Regions from separate parts of the uncultured Exiguobacterium sp. genome, predicted to be linked through region 3. Evidence: riboswitches for the same ligand, from Rfam matches in the RefSeq annotation. Region 3 holds a riboswitch; each other region holds the start of a gene.
What was found. A riboswitch is a leader RNA that binds a small molecule or an ion and turns the genes downstream of it on or off. The one in region 3 is predicted to bind thiamine pyrophosphate.
Positions count from the first base shown of each region.

Region 1: another riboswitch for thiamine pyrophosphate. It lies ahead of thiT (energy-coupled thiamine transporter ThiT); the one in region 3 lies ahead of ACHWTJ_RS08210 (ECF transporter S component).
Region 2: another riboswitch for thiamine pyrophosphate. It lies ahead of thiD (bifunctional hydroxymethylpyrimidine kinase/phosphomethylpyrimidine kinase); the one in region 3 lies ahead of ACHWTJ_RS08210 (ECF transporter S component).
Region 4: another riboswitch for thiamine pyrophosphate. It lies ahead of tenA (thiaminase II); the one in region 3 lies ahead of ACHWTJ_RS08210 (ECF transporter S component).

Region 1 covers NZ_CAXYJR010000005.1:873,660-879,499, forward strand. Annotated here, with positions in the region: gene pknB (Stk1 family PASTA domain-containing Ser/Thr kinase) at 1-1,677, shown strand, start outside; gene rsgA (ribosome small subunit-dependent GTPase A) at 1,703-2,608, shown strand; gene rpe (ribulose-phosphate 3-epimerase) at 2,611-3,267, shown strand; TPP riboswitch at 3,290-3,399, shown strand; gene thiT (energy-coupled thiamine transporter ThiT) at 3,460-4,020, shown strand; gene ACHWTJ_RS06085 (thiamine diphosphokinase) at 4,022-4,624, shown strand; gene ACHWTJ_RS06090 (amino acid permease) at 4,679-5,840, opposite strand, start outside.
Region 2 covers NZ_CAXYJR010000002.1:100,966-106,805, reverse strand. Annotated here, with positions in the region: gene ACHWTJ_RS00750 (hypothetical protein) at 1-476, shown strand, start outside; gene ACHWTJ_RS00745 (metalloregulator ArsR/SmtB family transcription factor) at 509-886, opposite strand; gene ACHWTJ_RS00740 (hypothetical protein) at 942-1,226, opposite strand; gene thiE (thiamine phosphate synthase) at 1,397-2,035, opposite strand; gene thiM (hydroxyethylthiazole kinase) at 2,025-2,792, opposite strand; gene thiD (bifunctional hydroxymethylpyrimidine kinase/phosphomethylpyrimidine kinase) at 2,773-3,576, opposite strand; TPP riboswitch at 3,691-3,801, opposite strand; gene ACHWTJ_RS00720 (murein hydrolase activator EnvC) at 3,867-5,132, opposite strand; gene ACHWTJ_RS00715 (murein hydrolase activator EnvC family protein) at 5,333-5,840, opposite strand, start outside.
Region 3 covers NZ_CAXYJR010000005.1:1,257,537-1,263,376, reverse strand. Annotated here, with positions in the region: gene ACHWTJ_RS08220 (GNAT family N-acetyltransferase) at 1-1,328, shown strand, start outside; gene ACHWTJ_RS08215 (50S ribosomal protein L25/general stress protein Ctc) at 1,618-2,295, shown strand; TPP riboswitch at 2,391-2,490, shown strand; gene ACHWTJ_RS08210 (ECF transporter S component) at 2,590-3,162, shown strand; gene ACHWTJ_RS08205 (ABC transporter ATP-binding protein) at 3,159-4,688, shown strand; gene ACHWTJ_RS08200 (energy-coupling factor transporter transmembrane protein EcfT) at 4,660-5,382, shown strand; gene ACHWTJ_RS08195 (NAD(P)/FAD-dependent oxidoreductase) at 5,438-5,840, shown strand, end outside.
Region 4 covers NZ_CAXYJR010000005.1:1,869,518-1,875,357, reverse strand. Annotated here, with positions in the region: gene abc-f (ribosomal protection-like ABC-F family protein) at 1-1,714, opposite strand, end outside; gene ACHWTJ_RS11660 (DUF1002 domain-containing protein) at 1,991-2,872, opposite strand; TPP riboswitch at 3,066-3,172, shown strand; gene tenA (thiaminase II) at 3,246-3,941, shown strand; gene ACHWTJ_RS11650 (hypothetical protein) at 3,993-4,289, shown strand; gene ACHWTJ_RS11645 (glycoside hydrolase family 3 protein) at 4,320-5,840, opposite strand, start outside.

The DNA.
Region 1 (5,840 bases), 380 kb from region 3:
GTCATGGAGTATATCGATGGTATGACATTAAAGACATTTTGTGAAAATCAAGCTTTACCTGTACCACAGGCCGTCGATATCATCGCTCAAATTTGTGATGCGATCGATCATGCCCATGCACACCGAATCATTCATCGCGACATCAAGCCGCAGAACATGTTAATCCGAGAAGATGGTACCGTTAAAGTGACGGATTTCGGAATCGCCGTGGCGATGTCGAATGCAACGTTGACGCATACGATGTCCGTCCTTGGATCCGTGCATTACTTTTCACCAGAACAAGCTAAAGGTAAATTTGCGGATGAGAAGTCGGATATCTATTCGCTGGGTGCCGTCTTATACGAACTCGTCACAGGACAAGTACCATTCGAAGGAGACTCACCGGTTGCGATTGCGCTGAAGCACCTGCAAGATACACCGCGTCGTCCATCCGTATTGAATCCTAGAGTGCCGCAAGCGCTCGAGAACTGTATCATGCAGGCACTCGCAAAAGCACCGCATGACCGCCAACAGTCCGTCGCAGCATTTAAAGAAGACATGGTGACGGCGTTGTCTGACGAACGAGCAAGTGAAGGCATCCGAGGGGCGGAAGAGGATGAGATGGAAAAGACGATGGTTTTGTCACCAGTACAAGTTCCAGATGAGACGAAAATGGAACCAGAATCACCCGCTGTCACGACCGTCCAACCGAAACCACCTGAGAATAAAAAGAAGAAACGCTGGTGGATTATTCTCGTATTACTCGTGTTACTCGGTGGAGCGGCTACCGCTTTTGCGATGTGGCCAGATCCGACGGTCACCGTCCCATCCGTCGTCAAAACGGATGGAGATGAAGCAGAAACGAAACTTGAGAAACTCGGATTCGTCGTTGAGACGACAGAACGAAATAGTGACACGGTTGATGAGGGTGATGTTATTAGCCAGACACCGCGTGAAAACGCACAGGTGAAAAAAGGCTCGACGGTCAATTTGGTCGTCTCTACCGGTAGTGCGCCGGTAGAGGTACCAGATGTGACAGACGATGCTGAAAAAGAAGCGATCGCGACATTAAAAGAAGCCGGGTTCGCGAAGGTCGAAGTCGAACGTGAGAAGTCAGATGAGATAGATCGAGGAAATGTCATTCGGCAGTCGATTTCTGCTGGTACGGAAGTGATCGCGAAAGAACAGACGATCACAATTACCGTCTCGGAAGGAACTTCTTCTTTCGAGTTGAAGGATTTGACGAATTTATCAAGTGATGAGGCTAAAGCGTACCTTGATAAGGTCGGCCTAGACGGAACATTCGAGCAAGAATTCTCTAGCGACGTAAAACTCGACCAAGTCATCCGTCAGTTCCCACAAGCGGGTGCGCAAGTCGAACCGAACGACTCTGTGACCGTCTTTATCTCAAAAGGTGAGGAAGAAAAAACAGTGACGGCAACGTTCCCTGAAAAGGTCGTCTATGATGCAGTCAGCGAGGGTGAAGACGAGGAACCACCAAAACAAGTCATTCGGATTGAGACGGAAGATGCGAAAGGGAAGCGGACCGTCATCGAGGAATCGATTGACCAAGATGAGACATTCGATGTGCCGGTGACGATTGATCCGGGAGAAGAAGGCAAGATTACGATTTATAAAGACGATACGGTGTATCGTTCAAAAACCATCACGTACAATCAAGCAAAAGACGCACAGTGAATGTGATGAAAAAGGAGTGCATAGGATGACGGAACAACGCATCGAAGAGAATCGAGAAGGAACGATCATACGCCTGCAGGGTGGCTTTTATGATGTTATGACACCAGAAGGAGAGGTCCGTTCACGGGCACGAGGGAATTTCCGAAAACGCGGCATCAGTCCAGTCGTTGGAGACGAGGTCGTTCTCCATATCGAAAGTGAGACGGGATATATTCTTGAAGTGAAGGAGCGTGACAACTTTTTAGTACGCCCTCCAGTTGCGAATATCGACCAGGCATTGCTGGTCGTCTCGGCGGCAGAACCTGATTTTTCAGCACAACTACTCGACCGATTTCTCGTTTTAATCGAAGCGAAGGAAATCCAACCCGTCATCCTGTTAACGAAGATGGATTTACTTGACGATGTCAAAGGACCAGCTGTTCGAGATGCCATTGCCGCTTATCGAAAGATTGGTTATACGGTCATCGAGACATCAAGTGAGACGTTGACAGGCGTTGAGCAAGTCCGCCCATTACTTGCCGGTAAAACGAGCGTACTCGCCGGACAATCCGGTGTTGGGAAAAGTTCGCTCTTGAACGCTCTTGAACCATCTCTTGATTTAGAAACGAGTGCGATTTCGAAATCACTCGGACGCGGGCGGCATACGACACGACACGTCACGTTGATGCCGCTTGCCGGAGGATTGATTGCTGATACGCCAGGTTTCTCGAACCTTGATTTTCCGTATGAAATGGAAATCGAGGATGTACGATGGAGTTTTCCTGAATTCGTGGCTGTACAAGATGATTGCAAATACCGAGGTTGCTTGCATTTAAATGAACCCGGTTGTGCCGTCAAGGAAGCCGTCGAGGCACAAGAAATCATGTCCTCTCGTTATGAGAACTATGGTATGTTTATAGACGAAATCAAGAATCGAGCCCGGAGGTATTGAAGATGATTAAAATTGCACCATCTATCTTATCAGCAGATTTTGCGAATCTCGAGCGTGATGTCAAAGCAGTCGAAGTAGCAGGCGCGGACTATATTCATTTCGATGTCATGGACGGTCAGTTCGTACCAAACATCTCATTTGGATTACCTGTGCTTAGCAGTTTACGTCAAAAGACGGATATGATTCTCGATGTTCACTTAATGATCGACCAGCCAGAACGTTTCGTTGAAGATTTCGTCAAGGCAGGAGCAGACATCGTGACGTTCCATGTCGAAGCGACGAACCATGTCCACCGTGTCTTGCAACAAATCAAGGCAGCCGGTGCAAAGGCAGGAGTCGTCTTGAATCCGCATACGCCGTTATCAACGATTGAACACGTCCTTGAGGATGTCGATATGGTTTTATTGATGACAGTTAATCCAGGCTTCGGTGGACAAGCCTTCATCGAGCGTGTCATGCCGAAGCTCGCAACACTCGCGCAAATGAAAGCAGATCGTGGTCTGACATTTGAAATCGAAATTGATGGTGGTGTCAATCCGGAAACGGCAAAGCTTTGCATCGATAATGGTGCCAACGTTCTCGTCGCAGGATCAGCAATCTATAATGCACCAGACTATGCGGAAGCAATCACTAGCATTCGTCAAGGGGCTGCCGTATAATAAAAACGAGAAAACGAAATATGATGACCGCAAGGGGTGTCGCTTGAAACGCGGCTGAGAGGAGTCTTTTAGACTTTAACCCTTCGAACCTGTTCCGTTCAAACGGACGTAGGGATGTGGCGCACGCAGGCAGTACGGCGTTCGTCGTACTGCTTTTTTGCGTCCTCTCGTACAATGAAGGAGGAAAATAGCATGAAACGGTTACAAATGATGATGGAAATCGCCATCTTCGCCAGTCTCGGAGTCGTCTTTGATTTATTGATTCCATTCAAAATGCCACAAGGTGGCTCGATCAGCTTAGCGATGCTACCGATCTTCGTCATGGCATTTCGCCACGGTGTCATCGGAGGTGTCATCACAGGAGCACTTGTCGGTACGATTCAATTGATGTTCGCTCCTCAAGTGTTGACGGTCGTTCAACCGATGCTTGACTACACGATTGCGTATGGTGTCGTTGGATTAAGTGGTCTGTTCGCGCGTCAGGTCAGACAAGCAGCACGTAACGGACAAAAGAAACGTTTGATGACGTTCGTTCTCCTTGCGACGTTACTAGGAGCAGGACTCCGATATATCTGTCATGTCATCAGTGGGATCGTCTTTTTTGCCGAGTATGCGGATGGTCCGGTCGTACCGTATTCATTGATTTATAATGCGATATACATGGTACCGTCTTACGTTCTTTGTGGTGTCGTTGCGGGTCTTTTATTCACGACTGCGCCACGCTTACTCCGTTATTCGGCACGAGGTGTTTGAGATGCGGGCGATTCTCGTCTGTGCCGGTCCAAAAGAAGAAGTGCCGGATTTACTAACGCTTTGTCAGCCAGGTGATTTTATCGTCGGTGTCGACGGTGGTGTTCAGACGATTGAATCGTTTGGGCTGACATGCGATATGACAATCGGTGATTTCGATTCACTTGGCTATGTACCTGAAGGCGCAATCGTCCATCCAGCCGAGAAAGATGAAACAGATCTCGAACTGGCACTTCGTAAAGTGTCTGAGAGGGAACAGCATGAGGAGATCATCATCATCGGGGCGACAGGTGGACGGCTCGACATGACCGTCCAAAATGTATATCTATTAAAGCGATATCCAGAGACCAGACTCGTGACGAAACGAGAAGAGGTGCGATACTTGGCTGAGGGAACGCATGCAGTCGAAGCAGGGAGCTATCATTATCTTTCGTTCATTCCACTCGTACCATCGACTTTAAGCTTATCCGGAGTCAAATATCCACTTGATGCACATCCCGTACCCGTCGGAGGTTCCTTGACCGTCAGTAATGAATGGCGTGAGTCAGAAGCGAAGGTAGAGCTCCATCAAGGCGAACTATTGATGATGCGGACGCTTAAAGAATAGAACAATCATAGGAAAGAGGCCGTGGATGATTCCGCGGCCTCTTTTTAGATGAAATTATTCTTCGAGTTGAGAAGGGGCGACACGGATGTCGCTTTGAGCGGATAGATGTTTTCCTTTGACAAAGAGATGATAACTTCCCCACATGACAAGGAAGAAAGGAACACCGATGTACAGGGCGATTCGTTGATCCGCTTGAAACGCAAGGCTGACGAGGACGACGACGTTAAGTGTCAACGATATCAGTGGTAACACCGGATAGAGTGGTGTTTTGAATTTTAATTCGGATACATCGTGTCCGTTTCGGACGAACTGACGACGAAATGCGAGCTGAGAAGCAGAGATCGAAATCCAGCCGACTTGAGCGCCGAGTCCGGCTAAGGATAAGAGCCAAATGAAGACGGTATCCTCTGCGAAAAATGCGGTCAGAAGTGATAACATCGCGAACATCATCGTAAAGAGCAACGCCCGCATTGGCACACCACGTGCATTGACGTAAGATAATTTCTTTGAAATCATCCCTTCTTGCGCCATCGCCCATAACATCCGGGTCGCGGCATACAGTCCGGAGTTTCCGACGGACAACAACGCCGTCAAGACGACGATGTTCATCAAATCAGCAGCGTACGGAATGCCAATCGCATCAAAGACCATGATGAACGGACTGCTGACTCCACCTGCCGTCTCATACGGAATTAATGCACCAACGATCGTAATTGATAAGACGAAGAAGATGAACGTCCGCCAGACTGTATTGCGGATCGCTTTTGGAATCGATTTTTCTGGCGTGTCGGACTCCCCAGCCGCAACACCAATCAATTCTGTTCCTTGGAAGGCGAAGTTGACGGCAATCATCGTCGTCAACACACCGAGAATCCCGTTCGGAAACCAACCGTTTGCTGTAAAGTTCGCGAATAACGAGCTTGGGCGATCTGCTTCCATCGGTAACCAGCCGAACCAGGCAGCGCCACCTAGAATGATGAAGAACAGGATTGCGAGGACTTTTAAACTCGAGAACCAGAATTCCGCTTCACCAAATGCTTTGGCGGAGACGGCATTCAGACCGAAAAGTAGGACTGTAAAGACGGTACACCAGACGACGACCGGAACGTTCGGAAACCAGCGGTCCATCAAACTGCCGGCAGCTGTAATTTCGAGTGCGACCGTCACGGCCCAGCCAAGCCAATAAATCCAACCGACGGCAAAGCCGATTCCTGGT
Region 2 (5,840 bases), on a different contig from region 3:
TCGAACATAATCGAGATCGGGCGAATGCAGTTCGTGGTCTTTTATTATATGAAGATAATCGTTACATTGAACAGTATTATTATTCCACTTCCAAAATTCACGACTTACGCAATAGTCTGAATCAATCTTCAACCACCCCAGGAGCAATTAAAGATCTTCTTCGTCGCAACAATGTCTGGGAGTCTGAAATTGAACGCGTTTTTGTCGTCTATGAACGACAAAGTCCTGCAGCAGCAAAACGACTAGCAAGGCAATCAACACAGACGACTCAAACGATTCTTGAAGACTTATCTCGTGTCAAAGATGATTTGTATAAGACACTTCAATCTAAGTTACAACAATCAGATGCTTTAATCGCTACATATAAGTGGATGTGTCTCGGTCTCTCCATCCTATCCTTTTTATTAATTAGTGCAACTGTCTTTTTCTTCCATCGATTTGCTCCTATCCTAACGAACGAAGCAAAATCAGAATAAGCAAAAAACGCAGCTTTAGCTGCGTTTTTTGCTTATTCTGATTCATTCAAATAGTGCTTTCCTTCTTGCACATGTTCCATTGCCATGTGAACTAGTGACGACACGTGATGATCGTCTAAAGAATAATACACGACTTTTCCATCTTTACGGAATTTGACAAGTCCGTGTTTCAACAAAGATCGAAGATGATGTGAGGCTGTTGCGATTGAACAGTCGACAGAGGCCGAGACATCACAGACGCATAGCTCTTCTTCGATCGTCAGTGCATAAACGATACGTAATCGTGTCGCGTCCGAAAGAATCTTAAATAGTTTTCCAATTTCAAACGTCGGAATCGTATCAACGACTTGTCCAATCTCAGACGCACGATGTTCGTCAATCGCAATCGTTTCACAACGGGGAATGTTCATGTCCGTCACCTCGTTTCTATGTATATTGCACCATGAGAAACAAGACAATGCAAGTTCAGCGCATTCGTCTACGAATGAGCCAAAATACGAACCATCCTCCGATATAATCACCGATATCCCAGACGATTCGATTTTGGTCGACTGCACGTACACCAATATCGATAATCTTCGTACTTTCTAATCGATTCCTATACCGCTTGCGTAATCGAGCAGGAATCGGGAGACGAAGAAGTAACCGATAGTAAATATCTAAATGAGTATGTCCCCAGATTTCTGTAGCGATCGAACTCGTCTTGATATACAGTGGACGCTTATAGCGTCGCTCGTACTTCTCTTTCAACAAAAGAGCCATTTCATAAGATATACGATTAGGACGCGGAAATAAAACTTTACCTAAATGGTAGATTCCCTGATTATCAACCCGAATGATTTGTGGTTCCAATCGATACCGGATCCAGTAGCCCCGAAAACGGATCTTCTGCCATTTCAATACAATCACCTCTGAACGAATTATACCCTGTTCTGAAGAGATTGATGCCACTCTCGCACGGCTTCTGTCATTCGCTCTGCAGCGAGTTGTCGATCTTCTTTAGCAAAAATATCCGAAATGACAGCATACCCTTCAAGTGGGATGGGCAGAGAAGAGACATTCGTTGCTGTAATTCCTCCAATACCGATCAACGGTAAACGAACAGCTTCGCGAATCGATTGAAGCATCGCGTGTGACATCGAGTCAGCATCTGCTTTCGATGATGTCGCAAATAAAGAACCCACGCCTAAATAGGAGGCTCCGTCTTGTTCTGCTTCAATCGCTTGTGCAACAGTGGCTACTGATACGCCGATCACAGCATCCGGTAAGAGGCGTCGCGCTGCGGTTAGGGGAATGTCTTCTTGTCCAATATGCAAACCAGCTCCCACGAGTAAAGCGATATCGATCCGGTCATTGATGATTAAAGGGATGTCGTAGCGATCCGTAATCGTTCTCAATCGAATTGCTTGATCGAAGAATTCCTTTCCTTGTGCGGTTTTTTCCCGTAGCTGAATAACCGTCGCACCACCTAAAATGGCTTCTTCAACGACCGTTTCTATCGCAACTCCCGGATGGTAACGACGATCCGTCACTGCATAAATGGAATAATCAATTGACATGTGCTTTCGCCTCCGTCAGGTCTTGCTCTGTCATCAGGCTGATCGCATTGAACAACTCTCGTTTGAAATCACCTAGACCATTTTCTGATGCTGCCTGTTCTCCCGCTCTGCCCATGATGAATGTTCCGTGGACTGCCGCCTCAAACGCAGAATATCCGGCACCGAGAAAACTCGCAATCAAAGAGGCCGTCATGCAACCCGTACCTGTGACGTCTCCGAGACGCGGCGTTCCTACATGGAGTTCCACTTCGCGCATCCCATCCGTGATGTAGTCGATTGGACCTGTGACGACAATAACGGACTTTTTTTTGCGAGCGAATGCACGAATGGTCTCTCGATCCATGATTGCATCTCCTGCAGCATCGACTCCTTTTGTTCGTCCATTCTCCCCAAGCAATGTCTTGATTTCTGAAGCGTTTCCTTTAATGACCGTACATCCGAGTTCACTCAATTCTTTTGAAAAGGATGTACGCAATGATGTTGCTCCCGCTCCAACAGGGTCAAGAACGATCGGAATATTCAAGCGACCCGCTTCGCGTGCCGCAAGTCGTTGAGCTGCCTGCATGTCTGCATCGATCGTACCGATGTTCAAGACAAGAGCTTGTGCGAGACGAACCATCTCTTCCACTTCACGAATATCTTCCGCCATGACGGGTGATGCGCCAACAGCGAGTGTGACATTCGCGCAATCATTAATCGTGACTGTATTCGTCAAATGGTGAATGAGTGGTTTGTGTTCAAGAATGGTCGTAAACATGTGAATCCCTCCAAAGTGAATGAAAATGATGTGTCGGTCCAATACCTTGTCCGAGGGCAAATCCATGACGAATTGCCTCTGTGACATAGCTCTTTGCCTGTCGTACACTATTTGTTAAATCTTCTCCAAGCGCCATCCGCGAAGCAATCGCCGCAGATAAGGTACAACCAGTTCCATGAGTATGATGGTTGTCTAATCGTTCCGATGTGAAGCGGTGTTCCACTTCCCCATCAAACAACAAATCCGTCGCAGCTCCTGAGAGATGTCCGCCTTTTAGTAATACTGCCCCTGTCTGTGTAGCCAATTGATGCATCGCCAATCGCATTTCCTCTAGATTGGTGACCGATCGTCCTGTTAAACGCTCCGCTTCCGGTAAATTCGGCGTGACGAGTGTCGCGAGCGGTAGAAGTTCTGAAATCAATGCTTGTTCAGCTTCCGTTCGCAATAGGGCATGACCGCCTTTAGCGACCATGACGGGATCTAATATGACCGGAACTGTCTGTTTACGGAGATGTGTAGCAATGACACGAATCGTCTGCGCATTCGAGACCATTCCTATTTTGATTGCATCGACACGAATATCTGAAAAAATCGACATTAACTGGGCATCTACGATTTCTGGGGATAACTCTTCCACCGCTTGAACACCCAGCGTATTTTGCGCCGTGACGGCTGTCAGGACGCTCATTCCATAAACGCCTAAAGCCGAAAATGTTTTTAAATCCGCTTGAATCCCAGCTCCACCACCGGAGTCGGATCCCGCAATCGTCAGTACGTGTTTCATGTTCTTTTCACCTTCCCATCGAGCAATGGCAGGGAGTCGTGACCGACAAAAAAGCGTCGACCGCTGTAAAAAAGCAGTCGACGCTATACGAAAGCGTTATACACGCATTCCGGTATCCGTTCGGCTCAACTTTCCTACGCTGGTATTATCCAGTTCAGGTAATAGGGTCGAAAACAGACTGGTTTTCCTCTCAGCCGGATTCCTCCAGCTCCCCTAGTTGCTCAAGTATTCGTTTCGCCTTAACTGTAGCATAGAGAAGAAAAAAAAACGAGCCGAAGCTCGTTTTTTGATTACAGATATGCCAATGGATTCACTGCATTCAGAGGAGAAGAAGCACTATATTGATAGCCTCCGACATGTAGTTCGAAATGCAAGTGTGGTCCTGTTGAATTTCCTGTACTACCCAGTGTTCCGACTTGCTGACCTTGAGAGACCGTTTGTCCTGCATGAACAGATAATGAGCTCATATGAGCATAAACCGTCGTATAGACTTTTCCATCCAAGAAATGCGAAATCATAACGTGGTTTCCGTAAGGTCCACCACCCGATGCTGTAATGACAGTTCCGGCTGCTGCTGCAACGATCGGCGATCCGACCGCACCCTTGAAATCAACACCATTGTGGAATGTATAGCCGTTTGCTCCGCTAGCTGGGCCAAATCCTTGTGATACAGATCCTGAAGATGGTCGAACGAATTGACCACCTCCCGAACTGATTGGTGTTGAACTTGAACCTGTTGATTTTGTATTCTTATTTGCTTGTTTGGCTGCTTGAGCTGCTTTTTCAGCTGCCGCTTTCTCAGCTGCTGCTTTTTCAGCCGCTGCTTTAGCTGCCGCTTTTGCTGCAGCAATCGCACGTTCTTGAGCTTCTAGCGTCGCTTGAAGTTCTTTTGCATCCAATAGTTCTGTCGTGAACTTCGTCTTGCCTTTTCGTAATTTTTTAAGTGTAGCACTCCGTTTTTTCATCTGTTCTTTCAACGCTTTTTTCTGTTCAATTAATGTTTTCTTCTCTTCGACCTGCTCCGTCTTTTTTTCAACGAGCGCTTGCTTTGCTTCTGCTAGTTTTTGTTGTGTCGCGATGTAATCTGAGATCATTTTATCATCTTGCTCCGCGATTTTTTTCCCTGCCATGACACGACTAAATAAATCACCTAAATCTTTAGATCCAAAAATGACTTCTTCCCATTTGATTGAATTCCCGTCGTTTTCTTGGAAGACACGTAGACGATCGCCTAATAGTTCTTCTTGTTTTTTCAACATCTCTTCATAGCGAACGATGTCTGCTTTTAATTCATCGATTCGCAAATTCAACTTCTCAATTTGTTTATTTTTTTCAGAAACCTGAAAAATCTTTTCGTTGATTGCTGCATCAATTCGGTTGATCTGACGTTGTTCTTTCGAAATTTTCGACTCTTGTTTTTTAATTGCTTTTTCTAATTTACGTTGTTCTGCAGCATTTTCAGCCTTTTTTTCTTTGATCGTCGCTGCCGCAATTGGTTGTGTTCCTGTTATCAGTAATGCTCCTAAAACAATGGTAGAAATTAGTTTTTTTAGCATATATCGTTTTCCTCACTTATGTATTTTCATTTTTTTATTATAGTATTCAAGTTTCTCTCATATCTGAAATAGATTATAGCACCCTAATCGTTTCAAAAAAATTTCATTTACATTTCAAGTGAAAACGTTTTTTTGTAATATATATTTTTCTTATCAAATATAAAAAAAGAATCGTTGCACGAGCAACGATTCTTCACTATTTAAAACATAGTCATTGGGTTTACTGAGTTAGCCGGACCAGTTGCACTGTAGCTATATCCACCGACGTGAATTTCAAAGTGTAAGTGTGGACCCGTCGAATTTCCTGTACTTCCACGTAGACCGATTTGTTGACCTTGGCTGACACGCTGTCCCGCGTGAGCATTGAGCGCGCTCATGTGTGCATAAAGTGTCGTATATGTCTTACCATTTAATTGATGCGCAATCATGATGTGATTTCCGTAAGGACCACTACTTGATGCTGTAATAACTGTTCCTGTGGCAGCTGCAACAATTGGAGTCCCAACCGGACCGCCGAAGTCGATCCCGTTATGGAACGTATAACCGTTTTCTCCACCTGCTGAGCCATATCCTTGTGTGACAGCCCCAACGGTAGGATGAATGAACAAACCACCTGAAGATGGCGCTGGTTTAGGTGTCGCAGGAGCTGGCGGTGCTGGGGTAGCTGGTGTAGATGCTTTTGGAGTCGATTGTTTCATCGAACCAGAA
Region 3 (5,840 bases):
GCGTGACGCTAGATGAGACACTGACGGACCCAGCGGAAATCCGCTTACTCAGCGTTCGTCCCGAATACCGCAATAGTCGTACGTTCATGCAATTGATGCGCTTTTTGATGGTCTACTTGGAACGGGAAACGATTGATCATGTCTATATCAGTGGTACGACACGGGAAGCTAAACTATATGCGCGGTTCGGCTTCACACCAATCGCAGCGACGCTCGGTAGTAGCGATGCCCAGTTCGTACCGATGTTGTTGTCGCGCGCGACATACGAACGATCCGTCATCGCGGATGTCTTACGTCCTCTGCATTTTCTAGCCGGTCCGGTCGAAGTCGCTTCGACGGTCCGTCAAGCGGCGCAACAAGCACCGCGTCCACATCGGACGGCATCGATGCGTCAGCTCGATCAAGATTTACGGGACCGAATGTGTCAGTTGCTGGATTTGCCACATGTCTCGATGGCTGTTGGCAGTGGCACCCTCGCTAACGACATCGTCGCACAACAACTGAGTGGACATGGGTTGATCCTAAACGGTGGTGAGTTCGGTCAACGCTTGATCGATCACGCGGCACGAGCTGGGAAGTCCTTTGATGTCCACTCGCTTCCACCCGGTCACCCAATCGAATTAGAACAGCTCGCGAGTCAACTGCATCAAACGGAATACGACTGGATCTGGTTGACGCATTGTGAGACGTCAACGGGCGTTCTCTACGATCTCGATGCGGTAAAAGCGCTGTTAGAACAACGAACCGCACTCATCGTCGATGCGATCAGCGCCGTCGGAACCGGGCGTTTCTCGTATGCCGGCTGCAGATTCGTCACGATCGTCTCCGGAAAAGCAATTGGTGGTTTACCGGGTCTTGCGTTCATCGGTCACGTAGATCGCGTCCTACCTTCTCCACGTATTCCACGTTATCTGGATCTCGGACTCTATGCGGAAGGTATCGCCTTTTCCGGCTCATCGAACTTGTTGCTTGCTTGTCAGGCAGCGCTCGATGCCCTTGATCTCGATCAAGCAGCCATCAAGATGACCTATCTCGAACAAGCCGTTCGCGCGACTGGTTTTAACCTTCTTGCAACGCAAGAAGCACAGGCGCCGGGAATCCTGACTATCGTCCATCCGTCGGCAACCGCTTTAGGAGACGCTCTCCGGATCCAGGGCTATCATGTTCAATATGAAAGCGACTATCTCGTCCGTAATCAATGGCTTCAAATTTCGACGATGGGACAGACGACGATGCGGCACATCGAACGTCTTGTCCGCGCGCTGGTCCGTGAAAACCAACGCATTATCATAAAAAAAGAAAAAAATGAAAGACCTCTCAACCCTTGATTTCAAGCGGTTTGGAGGTCTTTCGACTTTAAAAAAATAAAAAAAGAGGTTTAAGGATTTAAAACATAGGGGTATAAACTCACTAGCACCGCATCAAACGGTGACTTACTCACACATGTTTCTCAATATCAGCGTAATGACCTGGGAGAGAAATGCAAAGTCACGAAAGCGTCAGATTCAAATGAGTCTGAAACCGATTGTCTTAGCATATTTAAATTGTTCAGGACTTGTCCTGCTCCTACATTCATTACCTTTTGAGGGCTATACCAAATTCAAGGGGGAAATGAACATGTCAGTTAAATTAACAGTCGAAAAACGCGAGGTACGTCCACGCTCACTCCGTAAACAATTACGTCATGAAGGAAAAGCTCTTGGTGTCGTGTATGGTTACAAAGTGGAAAGTACGCCAATCGCATTCGAAGAAAAAGAACTCATCAAGATCATCCGTGAAAACGGTGAAAACGTCTTGATTTCACTAAAATTAGATGGTAAGAACGTTAACGTTCTCATTAACCGTCGTGATATGGATGTCTTCACACCAACAATCGACCACGTCGAATTCATCGCCGTCAAAATGGATGAAGAGACAGAAGTCGAAGCAGACGTCGTACTCGTCGGGGAAGCAGCTGGCGCGAAAGTCGGTGGATTCCTATCACAGACACTCTTTAAAGTAACAGTCGCAGCAACACCAGATAAATTACCAGAGAACGTCGAAGTCGACGTCACAAACCTCGAAATCGGCGATTCAATTTCTGTAGCTGATCTTCCGGAACAAAAAGATTTCCGTATCGTCACTGAAGGCGACATTCAAGTCGCAGCTGTCGTTGAGTCAACGCTTGAACAAGAGCTTGAGGAAATCGAAGAAGCGGAAGCTGAGGCACAAGCTGAAGCTAGTGAAGACAACGAAGCGGAAGCTACGGAAGAGTCTTCAGAAGAAGCAAAAGAAGAGAACGAAGACAATAAATAAGTCGTTTAACGATACGCCCTTCGTGGCGTATCGTTTTATTGTGTCTTGACAATAGACAGAAGATTGCCTAAAGTGAACAGCGTATCATCTATTACCATATCCACTAGGGGAGCCCATTTGGCTGAGACGATTTACTTCGGACCCTTCGAACCTGATCTAGTTCATACTAGCGTAGGAAAGTGGAGCGATCACATCCAATGACTCCTGCTGCGCGCAGTTTTTCTGAGGACCGCTCTCTTTTTTTCGGAGGGCGGTCTTTTTGGTGTCTCCCCCACTTAAAGGAGGACGAACACGATGCAACACTGGAAAATGAAAGAAATCATGGTCATGATGATGCTCGCCGTCGCTTGCGGCGTCATCTATCTCGGTTGGTCAACACTCTGGTTACCGATGTCTGCGATCTTCGGACCAGTCGGTGCCAACTGGATGTTTGGGATCTGGATCATCGCGAGCCCGCTTGTCGCAGCAATCATTCAAAAACCAGGTGCCGCCCTCATCGCGGAAATCGTCGCGGCAGCTGTCGAACTGTTCACGGGTAGTCATTTTGGTTTATCGGCTCTACTGATCGGGGTCTGCCAAGGACTTGGTGCGGAACTCGTCTTTGCGATGACGCGTTATCGCCGTTATGACACATCGACATTGATGTTATCGGGTGTTGGAGCCGCGATTGGTAGCATCGTCTATAGTCTGATCGCGAACGGATTCGGTTACTACACGACGACGACGTTGCTTGCGACAACTGGCTTACAATTGATCAGTGGTGCATTACTCGGCGGCTTGCTCGCAGCGGTTCTTGTCCGTCGCCTTGTAGCGACCGGTGTCTTGAACGGATTTGCGGCAGGACGTGCGAAACGGGAAGTCGCATGATTACTGTCGACGATCTCAGCATCCGCTATCCGGGTCAAATGAAGTCGGTGCTCGATCATGTATCGCTAACGATCGAGCACGGGACGACCCTTCTGCTTGGACGAAGCGGGAGTGGCAAGACGACACTGCTTCATGCCCTAGCCGGACTGACACCAGAGACGATTGAAGTCGAACAGACGGGAACCGTTACCCGGTCCGGTTCGGTCGGAATCTTATTCCAAAACCCAGAAGAACAGTTCTGCATGGAAACGATTGGACGCGAAATCGCTTTTAGTTTAGAAAACCGGTCGATTTCACGCGAAGAGATGGAGGAACGCATTGAACGCTTACTCGCACTTGTTGGTCTCCCTCTCCCCTTCTCGACACCAATCGCGAGTCTATCCGGGGGGATGAAACAACGCCTCGCGCTCGCTGCGGTCCTGGCACTTGATCCGACGATCTTATTACTCGATGAACCAACGGCTCAGATTGACCCGATCGGGCAACACGAGCTGATGGCGTTGATCTTTCGGATTCAGAAAGAACACGATTTAACGATCGTCTTGATTGAACACCAACTCGATGTCTGTTTGCCATATGTCAATCAGATCGTCTTACTTGAGGACGGATCGGTGACTGCAACGGCACATCCACAGGATTTGTTTCCGCAGGCGTATACGGAGCTTCAAGCGAAAGGGGTCGCTGTTCCCTCTTTGTATCCGTATACGTTAGAGACGTTACCCATAGATGGACCACAAGCGGCGCGACTTCACGTGCTTCCCTCAGTCGCTACAGCAGGCACTGCCTTGTTACACGTCGCTGCATTATCGACGAAAGCACCTTACCCGCTGACCGATGCGACATTTTCCCTAATGACGGGAGAATGGGTGATGTTGCTCGGGGCAAACGGCTCCGGGAAAAGTACGTTGCTTGCAACACTCGGTCGGTTGCTCTCGCATCAAGGAACATATCGGTTCCAGGAACGTCCGGCTCAGCGTTACTCCCGGCGACGCTTTTATGAGCACGTCGGCTATGTCTTCCAACAACCGGATCTGCAGTTTCTCAAACTGACGGTCGAAGCAGAAATCGACTGGAGTCACCGGGCAGCGACGAGTGACGAGCGCACAACTTTACTCGAACAACTGGAACTCGCATCCGTCAAACAGCAGTCACCGCTTGCGCTTAGTACAGGGCAACAACGACGACTCAGCGTTGCGACGATGCTCGGGCAGACGAAGGATTTGTTGTTGCTCGATGAACCGACGTTCGGACAGGATGGATTGACGACACGGCGGCTCATGGAACAGTTGTTGACGGAACAACAAAACGGAACGACGCTCGTCATGGCAACACACGATATGGAACTCGTCGCCCGATACGCGGATCGTGTCCTCGTCATGGAGCAAGGCCGGATTGCTTTTGACGGGCGTCCGAACGAGTTATTCGCTGACGTTCCGTTACTCGAACGCTGTCAGCTGCAACGTCCACTTTCGTACCAATTCCAGGAGGTGAAGCGCAATGCAGACAAACGCGTCACCGTTCGCTAAACTCAATCCTGTCATCAAGGGGAGCGGATTGTTTTTGATCATGTTTGCCTTGATTGCAACGAATGACTGGATCAAGACGTTGGTGTTCCTGAGTTTTGCTATCGCCTTGCTACTCCTCTCCGGATGGGGTCCCGTCGATTTCTTGAAACGGCTCGCACCTTACAGTCTATTATTCTTATTGACGTTCTGGATGATGGCAGCCTTCGGCAAAGGTACGAACACGCTCTGGTCGTTCGGTTGGTTTCATGTCACGTCGGAAAGTGTCGTGCACGGCTGGTTACTTGCCTTACGGATGGCGACGTTCGTCTGCTTAAGTTTCGCTTTCGTCACGACGACCGATTCGACCCGGTTCGTGATGAGCTTGATTCACCAGGCAAAGGTATCGCCTCGCTTCGCGTACGGATTTCTTGCCGGGATCCGTTTTTTGCCACAACTGGTCGAAGAAGTCCGCGTCTTGCGGCAAGTCCGAATGATTCGAAACGTGCACAGTCGCTTTCCTGGTGATGCGTTCCTATCAATCGGCTTACCGCTCTTCTCGCGATCGATCCAGCGGGCAGAACGGATGGCAATCGCTTTCGAAGCCCGTCATTTTTCAGCAGAGCGGACATATTATGAAGTGCCAGTCGTTCAGCGCCAGGATATTATCTACCTCGTGGTCATCCTCCTGTTCATCAGTCTTGTCTTTTGGCTATGATTACCGCCACCCGTATCCGGGTACATTCTAGCAAGACAAATTGAAGGAGAACGACATGAAACGAATCCTCTTGATTGGTGCAGGGCACGCTCACCTGCATTGCATTACCCACGGACCCACAGAAGACATCGAGTGGCTGATTTTAAATGCCTCGACGCATCAATATTACTCGGGTATGTACTCCGGGCTTGCTGACGGAACGTACGACATTGATGAAATCCGTGTCGACGTCGCCTCCTTGTGTCGCGCCTATGATAAACCATTCATCGAGGAAACCGTCATCAAAATCGACCCTGTTGAAAAAATCGTCTTCGGTGCATCCGGCAGACGCTATACCTATGACGTCGTCTCGACGAATATCGGCTCGTTCGATTGGTCGGAAGACACGACACGATTATCGATCAAACCGAACTACCGGTTACCGGATACATTAAAGCGTCTGCAACAAGCAAAGTGTC
Region 4 (5,840 bases), 610 kb from region 3:
CTTCAATTTGTTGTTCGATGGACTGTTCTTTCGCAGGCGTATTCGAACGCTTTGAAATACTCGATTTCTTCTCATGATTTATTTGAGGTGGTGTGGCACGAACGTCTTGTCGTTTCTCCACTGCGTAAGCATAGCTTCCAGCATACGAAGTAATTTGGTGGTCAAGCCAAATGATTCTCGAGAAAAGACGATTCAAGAAATAGCGGTCGTGTGAGACAGCGATCAATGTACCAGAAAAATTCTCGAGTGCTTCTTCCAGTGTCTCTCTTGATTCAATATCTAAATGATTCGTCGGCTCATCGAGAATCAAGACGTTAATCGACGAATGAACGAGGACGGCGAGCTGCAATCGCACACGTTCGCCTCCGCTCAGTGAAAAAATAGACCGGAAGACAGTTGGTCCAAAGAACAGAAACCGTGCAAGGATATGGCGGGCTTCCGCTTCCGGAACGGCAATCCGGTCTCTAAACCAGTCGATTAACCGCGCGTCCTCTTCGAAATGGGCATGCTGGGACAGGTAACCGATCCGATTCGATGGTCCACGCGTGAGTGTGCCTGCGTCTGGTGATAATTCGTCAAGCAGCAGTGAGAGCAACGTCGATTTTCCGCTCCCGTTCGTTCCGACGATCGCGATCCGATCCTGTGCCATGATTTCGAACGAGACGGTATCAAAAATATGACGGGTTCCGTAAGCGTACGAGAGTTCTTCAGCACGAAAGACGACTTGGCTCGAGTGATCAGTAGAAGAGAAGGAGACGTCAGCGGTTTTGGCTTCGAGTTGTGGTCGTTTAATCCGTTCGATCCGCTCGAGTGCCCGTTCCATCGATTTTGCTTTACGGAATAATTTCTCACTCGGTGGAGATGCTTCGTTTGCCCATTGCCGGAGTCGACGAATCGCTTCCTTCATTTTCTTTATTTTTTTCTGTTGCTCTTGGTAGGCGTGGAACTGTTCCATCAAGCGACGTTCTCGTTCGACGACGAACGCGCTGTAATTCCCTATATAGGTTGTCAGTTCACCGTCCTCGAGTTCAACGATCGAGGTGACGACGGCGTCTAAGAAGACCCGGTCGTGAGAGACGAGCAGGATGGTTCCTGTGTAGTCCCGTAAGAACTGCTCCAGCCATTCCACGGCAGCAAAATCGAGATGGTTCGTCGGTTCGTCAAGAATGAGCAGATTTGGCTCCATGAGTAACATGCGACCGAGACAAATCTTCGTCTGTTCACCACCGCTCAACTGGTGGAAAGGACGAGTGAGTAACGGACGAAGGTGTAACCCGTTCACCATGCGCTCGATCTTCGAGTCGAGTAGATAGCCATCCTTTTGTTCGAACGCATTCGTCGCTTCTGCATATCGTGCGAGTAACGCATCAAGATTCTCTGGTGCTGTCGCCATCATTTGCTCCAACTGTTGCATCCGAGAACGGATCGCGAGGATGTCTTCAAACGCTGTCCAAAGGACGTCGAGTCCGGTCATCGTCTCACTATATACAGGAAGTTGTTCCAAATAGCCGATCGTCAAACCGCTCTTTTGATAGATGACACCACCGTCCGGTTGCTCAAGGCGAGCAAGCAAGCGGAGTAATGTCGTCTTGCCACTCCCGTTTCGTCCAATCAGACCGACACGGTCGTGTTCGTTTAAGAAGAGGGAAACATCCGTTAAGATCGTTTCGCCTCCGAATTGTTTGGTTAGGTGTTGAATGTCGCAAATCATCATAATCAATTGATCCTTTCGCGCGCATCAAAAAAAGGAGAGCGCAAATAGCACTCTCCATCACGTGTGAAAGATGCGCTTTGCTGTATTTTTCAATCATGAAGTTCTAAAAAAGGGCAGACGAGTGCCTTAGAACGCCATTCCATGAAAAATCGCGCGCAACAGATACAATTGTTCCATCAACCAGTGTTTGCACGCGGCAAAGTCCATCTTTTCACACCACCTTTCGTTTCAGATACATTTAGTTTACTATTTTTTTGTCAGTTACGGAAGTCTGAATTATTTGAACACACCCGCGATTGAACTGAAGAAGTCACTAAGTCCATCGAATAGTTTAGCAAAAAACCCTTTCGTTTCTTCTGAAGTTGCGAAGGCATGGATATCTTGTCCCGCATTTTTGAGTCCACTTTCGATTTGTCCCCAGTTGATGTTCGCTTGCTCCATTTGATTGAATAGATTCGTCAACCGGTCCATTTGTGCGTCAGACAACTGGATATTGTTATTTTGAATGACTTGGACGATCAGGTTTTCGATCTCGACTTTGGTTTCCGGTTTTTGATTGGCGATCTCAGCCTTGATCTCATTCATCAAGTCAGCGACCTTATCCGTGCCGACCGTTTTCCCGACGTCTGATGTGACTGATAATTCTTGCTGTGCTAGATCCTTGCGTTCGTCACTTAACTTAATCCCGGTTTCAGCAGAAGTCTGATCGTACGCTTTCATGATTCCTGTCAGAGCTGAAGTCCCGGTCACCTTGTAAGGGGAAGTAATCGTGATGTCGGCATCTTTGACACCCGCTGTGACGAGAGCGTTGAGATACATATCCTTCGTCACCCACGTGATGTTCTCCGTCGAGACGGAGAGCCCATCTCCTTTTTCCGTCAGTTCGATTTTAGCCGACGAATACATGTTGCCCCCTTTTTGCGACTGTGGGATGTTTTTCCCGAGATATTTTTCTTCGTCAGCAGAGGTTGCGATGATTGGCGTGATGCCTTCCGGTGCATTGAGACGGGAAAGCACCCATGCTTTATCCTTTGCGCCGAGCGACTCACCGAGTGTGACGATCGTCTTATCAACGACTTGTTCGGCAGATGCGGCTGTCGGAAGTAATAGAGCAGAAGCGATAACGGCTGACGCCATGATTTTTGTTGGTGTATGCATAATGAAATCCTCCAATTGTAAGTAACAGAATGAATTATAGTATCAGGTACTAAATTTAGTGTACGGGAACGATGTCTGTTCGGAATCGGTCTGCAGATGGAGACGGTATCCGTCTTCTGACACTCCATAGTATAGCGAAAAGAGGACAACTTGACTTCCGTTTTCAGCATGCTATAGTGGATGGGAATCGAATAATGACCACTAGGGGAGTCAGTAGGCTGACTGAGACGAACGAAGACGTTCGGACCCTTTGAACCTGATTAAGTTCGTACTTACGGAGGGAAGTGGCGTCAAGTCTTGTTCTTCTTGCGCCATGCCCGTGTGTTTCGGGGTGGTGTTTTTTCGTTTCATACTAAACGAGGAGGATGAGATCATGACATTCACACAAGAAATCAAACAAGCGGCACAAGCGTATTGGGACAGTAGTTTTACGCACCCATTCGTTCAAGGAATCGGAGAGGGGACGTTACCACTCTCGAAATTTCGGCATTACGTCATGCAGGATGCCTATTACTTAAAACACTTTGCGAAGATTCAAGCGAAGGCAGCGTCAAAAGCAGACGACTTCGCGACGATCGCGACACTTGCCGAGCATGCGACTTCGACTTACGAGGCAGAGTTGAGCTTACATCAATCATTTTTTGAGCCGCTCGGTATTACGGAAGCAGATCTTGAAGCATTTGAACCGGCACCGACAGCATATGCGTATGTCTCCCACATGCATCATGCGAGTGAAGGAACGCTCGGTGAGACGATTGCTGCCATCTTGCCATGTTACTGGTTGTATTATGAAGTCGGACAGCAATTACTGACGTGTACTCCGGAAGAAAAAATCTATCAGCAATGGATCGACACGTACAGCTCGGAATGGTTTGAAAAGGTCGTCTTTGAACAGATTGCACGGCTTGATGCGCTGGCGGAGCAAGCGAGCCCGACGGAACGCGAGCGGATGAAACGTCATTTCGTGACAAGTTGTTACTATGAGTTACTCTTCTGGCATATGGGGTGGACGGAAGAGACGTTTGCGTCAGTTTACGAAACGATTCCAGCACGAGCGGTATCTTCTTGAATCGCTAGATGGTAGAATTAGGAATACCATTTAGTGAGAGTAGGGATTGGAATGGAAATCATCGTGATTGCACTTGTGATCAGTGCAGCATATGCTGTACAACGAATGCTTGGTAAAGTCAAAGTAAGATTTCTTGGATACATCATTCCGATATTAATCGTGTTATCCGGTATATCCGCTTCGACGCGTAACTTTAAGGTAGCGTATAGCATGGGGAGCTACATTTCTGCTGTTCTTGTCATCGTCGTCTATGCACTACTGACTTATTGGTTATACCGCGTCTACCATCGTGCGAAAGAAGAAGCTGAATATCCGTATCAATCACTAAAAGACCGAGGCATCCTTTAAGGAGCTTCGGTCTTTTGGTGTATCATGACATCATTTTTTCCAGTTTTTAAAGCCGTCACCAAATTCGAGATGCAGTTTGTCGGTAAAGACACCGTTCTGAAAGACCGGCACATCAACCGGTAAAGTGCCTTGCGGTTTGAACGTTCCGAAGATCGCGCGGATACCTGCAGGCAGGTTCGGTCCCGCTGATTTCAGATTGCCTGCTTCGGAGTCTGGACCGTTCGGGTCGCCTTTGAAGCCATAGACGAGGACATGTGCCGGTGCGTCCGGTTGAACAGCGACATCGTATGGGTTACGGAGACTGAGCAGGACGGATGGTGTATCCGTTTGTTTCGCATAGCGGAAGATCGAAGCCGGAATGGCTTGTTCTGGTGCAGTAGGGAGTAGTTTAGCACTCGTGTTGACGTTGGAGCCGACGATGATGTAATCTGCTGCATCGAGTTGCGCCCGTAATGTCGGGTTTTGGTCGAGCGGTAGCGTAGTAGCCGAGTAATTCGCTGTCGTCACGTGCCAGTTCCGGTTCTTCGGTAAGGAAGCGATCGTCTTTTTCATGCTGTCCGTCTGATCCGCCGCCGGAGCGATCACAAGAACGTTGGCATTCTTTTTCGGTTTGAATGGTAACGTCCGCTGATCATTTTTCACGAGTGTGACCGCGGCTTCCGTCATCGCGCGTTCTTTTGCTTTATGCTCGGGACTGCCGACGATTTGGTTCGCTTGCGCGATTTTTTCAGCTAGGGATGTCGAATCAGTCGTACCGTTCCATATTCCGCGTTCTGCCTTCAGCGTCAGAATCCGCTCGACCGATTGATCAATTCGTTTCTCTGAAAGGCGACCATCTTTGACCGCTGCGATCACGTCTTTGAAAATCCGATCAAGCTTTGTGACATCTTGCTCGGAACGGAGGATCGTCGGCATGAGCGCGATGTCGACTCCGGCGTCAAACGTCTTCAAGACGGCTTCTGATTCTGTAAAGTTATCAGCGATCGCCTGCATGTTCAACGCGTCCGTGATGACGATGCCATCGTAGCCGAGCTTTTCGCGCAGTACGCCCGTGATGACGTCATCCGATAACGTCGCAGGTAACGGGAAGGTACCGTTTTTCGACGTGACGACTTCGGGTTCGATTTGCGGCATTCCGATATGTCCCGTCATGACCATATCGATGTCTTCAGCGATGGCTCGCTTGAAGGGGACGAGCTCGACTTGTTCCAGCTCTTGCAAGGAGCGGTCGACGACGGGCAAGCCATAGTGGGAATCGGTCGCTGTATCGCCGTGACCCGGGAAGTGTTTGGCGGTCGCTGCGACGCCTTCATCCTGAATCCCCTTCATCAAAGCAGAACCGAGCGTGCCGACGAGCGCCGGATCACTCGAGAACGAGCGGACACCGATGACGGGATTTCCAGGGTTGCTGTTGACATCAAGATCCGGACCGAAGTTGACATTGATACCAAGTGCATGCAGTTCGGAACCGATGATATGACCGGCATCATTCGCATATGCACTGCTTCGAGTCGCGCCTAAAGCCATATTGCCAGGTAAGTTCGTTCCTGT